DNA from 2 places in the Aminipila terrae genome. Region 2 is predicted to be linked to the other one. Evidence: riboswitches for the same ligand, from Rfam matches in the RefSeq annotation. Region 2 holds a riboswitch; the other holds the start of a gene.

Region 1 (3,416 bases), 780 kb from region 2:
AGCATCAGCATTCACCTGCTGGTCCGTGCTGATAACATCCTTAACTGCATCTTCAAACACAGATTTAAATGGTACCTGCGCGCCCTGTGCTGCTCCGGCATCACTTACACCAGCTGTACCATTTACTGTTTTCTTATTGTCATTTACTTTATTAATCTGGCTTATATCCGAAATATTGTTAGCCACCTGTATAGGGTCTATAAACATCTCCTTATTACCTCCAATTTACTTCACATGCTGATAGTTATTTGCCAATATCCAGTGCCTTCTGAGCCATGAGTTTTACAGCATTTAGAACAGTCACATTTGCCTGATAGGATCTTGTAGCTGACATACTGTCTATGGTTTCTTCCAGCATGTTTACATTTGGAAGCTTTACATATCCATTCTGATCTGCATCAGGATTTTCAGGGTTGTATTCGGTCTTAAAATCACTCTGGTCTTGAACTATATTGCTGACCCTTACTCCTGGTGAATAATCACGTCTGACCATCCTGCCGCTGGAATCCTTCTCCAGTATTGCGTTGTTGAGAGAGTCCTTAAAGGAAACATCTCCAGCCTTGTCTTCAAAAACTACCATTTTCCTTCGATAAGGTCCACCGGCTTCCGTTCTCGTTGTGTCAATATTGGCCACATTTTCAGAAATAATATCAAGCCTTTGTCTCTGGGCTGTCAGCGCAGAAGCGCTAATATTCATTGAATTTAAAAATGACAATATACATACCACCTTTCTGGTTTTTGAATGATGTCATCCTTGACATTTTTATACGTAAAGTAAAACTGTTTCCCTACATTGGTAATTACATTTTTTCACATTGTTCCAAAAAAATGGATATAATCCTATCCACTTTTTATTCTTCTTAAATTATATATTATTCAACATATTTTGCAACTATTTTGCCTTATAAAACATAAAATATTGTAGAAAAATGTTTGTTTTTTTATACATTTTACAGCTGCATTTTTAAGCCTCAGATTATCCCACTACAAAATGCCTGCTGACAGATTATCACTAACACTTGTTATATCTGTTTCAACAATATTCATCGTAACCCGTTCCGGCTTATATATTAATTTTCCTTTGCAAAGAAGACATCTGTAACAGCCGTCCTTACACCTGACTTTTATATCAAAATTCAGAGTATTTTTCTTGTACCTCAATGCCTCTTCAATTAAAATATTCATCCGTATTCTGCTCTCTGAATCAAGCAGTTCAACTACATTATTTTCGTACGTTTCCTGTATTTCTTCTGGTTGGTATTTTCTGGTCATATAATAATTCTTATTTGCATATAACAATTTATGCACATTTGCATCAGCTATTTCAACTACAGCGACTCCTATATTACTCATGGTTGCCCACTCCTTTAACCTCTGCACCCTTTTCACTTAAATTTACTACATACAACTAATTTATCCAACTAAAAAAACTCCTATTGCACACTTTAGGAGTTCCAATATATGCAACTGGCTGCCATCTCACAGAGTTCAGGCCCTATAGTTTTGCGTCACAGTCTTTCGGCTGCTTTGCCAAATCTTCAGTTTTAACCATTCATATCCCACAAATTAAATTGGATTAAAACATTTTCAACATATTACATTTTATTCATGGAAATAGTGCAATTTCTAAATATTATAGCATAAATTTAATTTTTATCAATATATATTCAATATATTTTATACTAATTTTGCCTGATTTTTTGTAATATTTTAAAAGTTTTTGTCGAAAAAAGAAAAACAAGATGTTATCTTGCTTAATCATCTTGTTTTTTCATTTATATTTTGCTATTTTGAATATTTTTTAGACAGTATTCGACCCAGATGGATTCCGCTGGCTGAAGCCTGTGATAAAGAGTGGGTTACACCAGAGCCATCTCCCAAAGCATACAGTCCTTTCACTTTAGTTTCAAGGTTACCATCTACCTCAACTCTTGAATTGTAGAATTTAACTTCAACTCCATAAAGAAGCGTATCTTCATTAGCCGTTCCTGGAGCAATCTTGTCTAATGCATATATCATTTCAATAATGTTATCTAATTGTCTCTTAGGAAGTACAAGACTGAGATCTCCTGGAGTTGCTTTCAGTGTAGGTCTGGTAAAACATTTTTCCATACGCCTTTCGCTGCTTCTTCGCCCCTTGACAAGATCCCCAAACCTCTGCATGAGAACACCACCTCCCAGCATGTTTGAAAGCTTAGCTATGGACTCTCCATATTCGTTACTATCCTTAAATGGTGCAGTCAGTTTGTTGGACACTAAAAGGGCAAAGTTTGTATTTTCAGTTCTGAGGGATGGATCCGCATAACTATGTCCATTTACAGTCACAATACCATTGGTGTTCTCTGCCACAACTTCCCCATAGGGGTTCATGCAGAATGTTCTAACCATGTCATTATATTTATCAGTCTTATAAACAATTTTACTCTCGTAAACTTCATCTGTAATGTGCTTAAAAATTTCAGCAGGAAGTTCAACCCGGACCCCTATATCCACACGGTTTTGTTCCAGCCCTATATTCATTTGATTGCAGATATCCGAAATCCATTTTGAGCCAGACCTTCCAGTAGCCAGAACCAGATCCGTACATTGGAACTCTTCCCCTTTGCTTGTTTTTACATTAAAAGACCCGTCTGAATTCTGCATTACTTCAGAAATAGTTGAATAAAACTGCATTTCAACTCTTTCTTTCGTATAATTACATATTCTTTCAAGAATCTGGACATTCCTGTCTGTTCCCAGGTGTCTTACCTTAGCATCAAGCAGATTAAGATTATTCCTTAATGCCGTAGTCTTTAAATCGGAATTTCCTGTGGAGTAAAGCTTAGCATCCGCACCTCCGAAACTGCAGAGGACTTCATCCACATACTCCATTAGTTCCATGGCTTTATCCTGACCGATATAAGAATGCAGGTCTCCGCCAAATTTAGTTGTAATATTGTATTTTCCATCAGATAATGTTCCTGCTCCGCCATACCCATTCATAATGTGGCAGGGCTCACACTTAATACAATTGTTTGCTTTTCCTAATTTAATCGGGCATACCCGTTTCTCAAGAGGTGCACCTTTATCTAACATTAATATTTTTGCTGTATTATCAAGCTTCGTAAGTTCGTATGATAAAAATACTCCGCTTGCACCTGCTCCGGCAATTATAATATCATATTTTTTCATAATATCCTCCAACTCATCGGTCATCCTTTTGACCACACATTGTTACTATATCCGAAACTATAAAACAATTCAACTATTAAAAAATTCTATCAGGTATGGTATAATAAAGTTTAATAAATATTTTTAAGTATTGAACCGCAAGATTCCATGTAAAAACAGCAATTTATCCGGAATATCACAGCAAATTTGTGTTATTCTGCAATTTCCATATAAAGTAATATTAAACTGACTATTGACATTAGTTT
Region 2 (3,416 bases):
ACCCCATGGAGCTTTACTGCAGCTTGATATTGGATTTCGGCGTTGCATGTACAGGATAGGTGGGAGGCTACGAACCCAGTACGCCAGTATTGGGGGAGCCACCGTTGGGATACCACTCTTGTAACGTTGAAGTTCTAACCATGTACCGTGAACCGGTACTGGGACAGTGTCAGGCGGGCAGTTTGACTGGGGCGGTCGCCTCCTAAAGAGTAACGGAGGCGCCCAAAGGTTCCCTCAGCGCGGTCGGAAATCGCGCGAAGAGTGTAAAGGCAGAAGGGAGCTTGACTGCGAGACAAACAGGTCGAGCAGGGACGAAAGTCGGGCTTAGTGATCCGGTGGTTCCGAGTGGAAGGGCCATCGCTCAACGGATAAAAGCTACCCTGGGGATAACAGGCTGATACCGCCCAAGAGTCCACATCGACGGCGGTGTTTGGCACCTCGATGTCGGCTCGTCTCATCCTGGGGCTGAAGTAGGTCCCAAGGGTTGGGCTGTTCGCCCATTAAAGAGGTACGCGAGCTGGGTTCAGAACGTCGTGAGACAGTTCGGTCCCTATCCGCTGTGGGCGTTGGAAATTTGAGTGGAGCTGTCCTTAGTACGAGAGGACCGGGATGGACATACCTCTGGTGCACCAGTTGTTCTGCCAAGAGCATAGCTGGGTAGCCACGTATGGACGGGATAAGCGCTGAAAGCATCTAAGTGCGAAGCCCCCCACAAGAATAGATTTCCTCCAGAAATGGTAAGACCCGTGAGAGACTATCACGTTGATAGGTCGGAGGTGTAAGTGCAGTAATGTATTGAGCTGACCGATACTAATAGGTCGAACGCTTGACCAAAATGGTTTCAAGAAGGAATAAAACTGATAGAAAAGTATGTTATCCAGTTTTGAGAGTACACTCTCAAAAAAAGAATAGACAAAATCCGGTGACAATAGCGAGGAGGCTCCACCTGTTCCCATCTCGAACACAGTAGTTAAGCTCCTTAGCGCCGATGATACTTGGCGGGCAGCTGCCTGGGAAAGTAGGACGTCGCCGGTTTAAAATGGCTCCATGGTCAAGCGGTCAAGACACCGCCCTTTCACGGCGGTAACCCGGGTTCGATTCCCGGTGGAGTCACCAAAATATGCGCGATTGGCGGAATTGGCAGACGCACTAGACTTAGGATCTAGCGGGCGACCGTGGGGGTTCAAGTCCCTCATCGCGCACCACAGAAAATGTACATTGAAAGATGTACATTTTTTTTATGTATTAAAATGGGACTTGAACCCGAAAGGGCAGGAGCGTAAATGAGAAAGTACAGTGTACTTTTGAATAGCGACTGGTTCGAGCTGGAATGGAATAAAAGCGAAGAACGGCAGGCGAGCGAAGCGAGACTGTGTGAGTCCCTCATCGCGCACCATAGAAAACTTACACAGTATTGTGTAAGTTTTTTTTATGTCTTTAAAATTATATATACTTGAATGGATAGATGCGTAAAATAAAAATAATTTCGTCATTGCAAATAAATATGTATAAAGCGATAATTAAGGAAATTCAAGGCTTTAAAGGATTTTTTTGTTTATAAGGAGCATAAATTCAATATATGGAAAAAAATGGACTATTGACTAACTAAAATTAGTATGTATAATTAAGAATAATTTAATATGTATTTTCGGCATAGTCGTTGAAAAGCGATGACGCAAAGCTATAGGGGCTAAGGTGAGAATAATCACTATGCCAGCCAGTTGCAAACATTTGAAATAAGATTATATACCTGATATAGGTTTATTTGATGTGAGTTACTGCAATGCCCCTTAATGAATTTACTTAAGGTGGCATTTTTTTATAGCAGTATTTAATTATACTTAATTGTTGATATGAAAAATTTAATATTATATTTGTTTTTAAAGGCATAGTCGTTGAAAGGCGATGACGCAAAGCTATAGGGGCTAAGGTGAGGGAATCACTATGCCAGCCAGTTGCAAACACTTTAAAAAACTATTATGTTCATAGGGACTCTTGTGTCTATATGGTAGTTTTGCTTGCACGCGCCTTTTAATTAACAAAAAAAGAGGAAGCGTGCTTTTTTTTATTATATTTTTCTTGGTGACATGTTTGGAGGCTGATGATGAATATTTATTTGACTTTGATTTTTGGTATTTTAGGCATTAGTTTTGGAATGGTAATTCCACATATATCTAATGGCTTTGTAACTTATAAAAAATTACGAAATAACAGTGAAATTGTAGTTAAGAATTGTGATATAAGGACTGTCGGTCTAGTGGTGGTTTTAAATGGAGTTTTATGGAGTTATGCAGGAAGCAAAACAGAAAATATATTTATAACACTTTTAGTATCGCTGCTTTTTACAGTTGCCATACTTATTTCTTTAATTGATTTGAAAATACGGCTGATTCCTAATGAATTAGTTCTTTTTATCCTTTTTTTAGGGGCAGTATTTCAAATCCTGTATTTTGGATGGATGGCTTTATTATACGCGCTTATTTGTATGGTTGCAGTTGGATTTATGTTTATTATGGCAGGAAAACTTGTTGGCTTAGAACAAGTGGGAGCAGGTGATGTGAAGCTGGCTGCAGCAATGGGATTGATACTTGGATATCCAGATATAAAGATTGGTTTGATTGGAATGAGCGGGGCATTAATTGCCTTCTGTCTTGGAGGAATGACTATTAAAAAGCTAACTATGTACAGTTTTTTTCCGCTTGCTCCATTTATTATGTTTGGGACAATCTGTTCCCTTATTTACATTATAGGTTGGTAAGTTAGCGTAATATTTTAAAATATATACGCTTGTCTTATAAATAATGAATATATCCTGGCTGATAACTGGATTGAAAAGGAAAGGAGGAATAGTTCCAGTTATCCACTTTAAATGAAGAATCCCAATATAACGTTTTTTATTGTAAAGGAGGAAAGAATATGAAAAATTTACTTAGATGGTTAAAGAGCGAAGAGAGTGGACAGGGAATGGTAGAATATGGGTTGATTATTGCAGCTATTGCAGTGGTTGCCATCGTTACTTTGACCCCATTAGGAGGAAAAGTTGCTGCAATGTTTACTAATATTGGCGCCAGCCTTTAATAATCAGGACTTATTGAATAAATCAACACTTGTCCCCTACAATTTTTATAAATTGTAATATAATGGCAGGAATTACCCATATGCACGGGTCCTGCCATTTAAACATTTTAAATGGAATCAGAATTAAAGGATAAACAGAGAGGTGGTGAAAGGGGTTGCGCATTAAAAAGGAAAAGGGGCAGGCCATGGTGGAATTTGCACTGGTTTTACCTCTACTATTATTACTTCTCTGTGGTATTTGTGAATTTGGGTATCTCTTTTCACATCAGATTCTTGCAAATAATACCTGCCGCGAAGCAGCCAGATACGCTGCCGTTCATTATAAGGATGACGGAGCA

What was found. A riboswitch is a leader RNA that binds a small molecule or an ion and turns the genes downstream of it on or off. The one in region 2 is predicted to bind cyclic di-GMP.
Region 1: another riboswitch for cyclic di-GMP. It lies ahead of Ami3637_RS05875 (PAS domain-containing protein); the one in region 2 lies ahead of Ami3637_RS02090 (prepilin peptidase).

What each region holds. Positions count from the first base shown of each region.
Region 1 covers NZ_CP047591.1:1,223,372-1,226,787, forward strand. Annotated here, with positions in the region: gene fliE (flagellar hook-basal body complex protein FliE) at 1-207, opposite strand, end outside; gene flgC (flagellar basal body rod protein FlgC) at 245-697, opposite strand; gene Ami3637_RS05875 (PAS domain-containing protein) at 985-1,353, opposite strand; cyclic di-GMP riboswitch class I at 1,460-1,542, opposite strand; gene Ami3637_RS05880 (NAD(P)/FAD-dependent oxidoreductase) at 1,786-3,171, opposite strand.
Region 2 covers NZ_CP047591.1:444,840-448,255, reverse strand. Annotated here, with positions in the region: rRNA gene Ami3637_RS02110 (23S ribosomal RNA) at 1-834, shown strand, start outside; rRNA gene rrf (5S ribosomal RNA) at 919-1,035, shown strand; tRNA gene Ami3637_RS02100 (tRNA-Glu) at 1,042-1,116, shown strand; tRNA gene Ami3637_RS02095 (tRNA-Leu) at 1,123-1,205, shown strand; cyclic di-GMP riboswitch class I at 1,641-1,729, shown strand; cyclic di-GMP riboswitch class I at 1,876-1,963, shown strand; gene Ami3637_RS02090 (prepilin peptidase) at 2,105-2,758, shown strand; gene Ami3637_RS02085 (Flp family type IVb pilin) at 2,917-3,078, shown strand; gene Ami3637_RS02080 (TadE family protein) at 3,234-3,416, shown strand, end outside.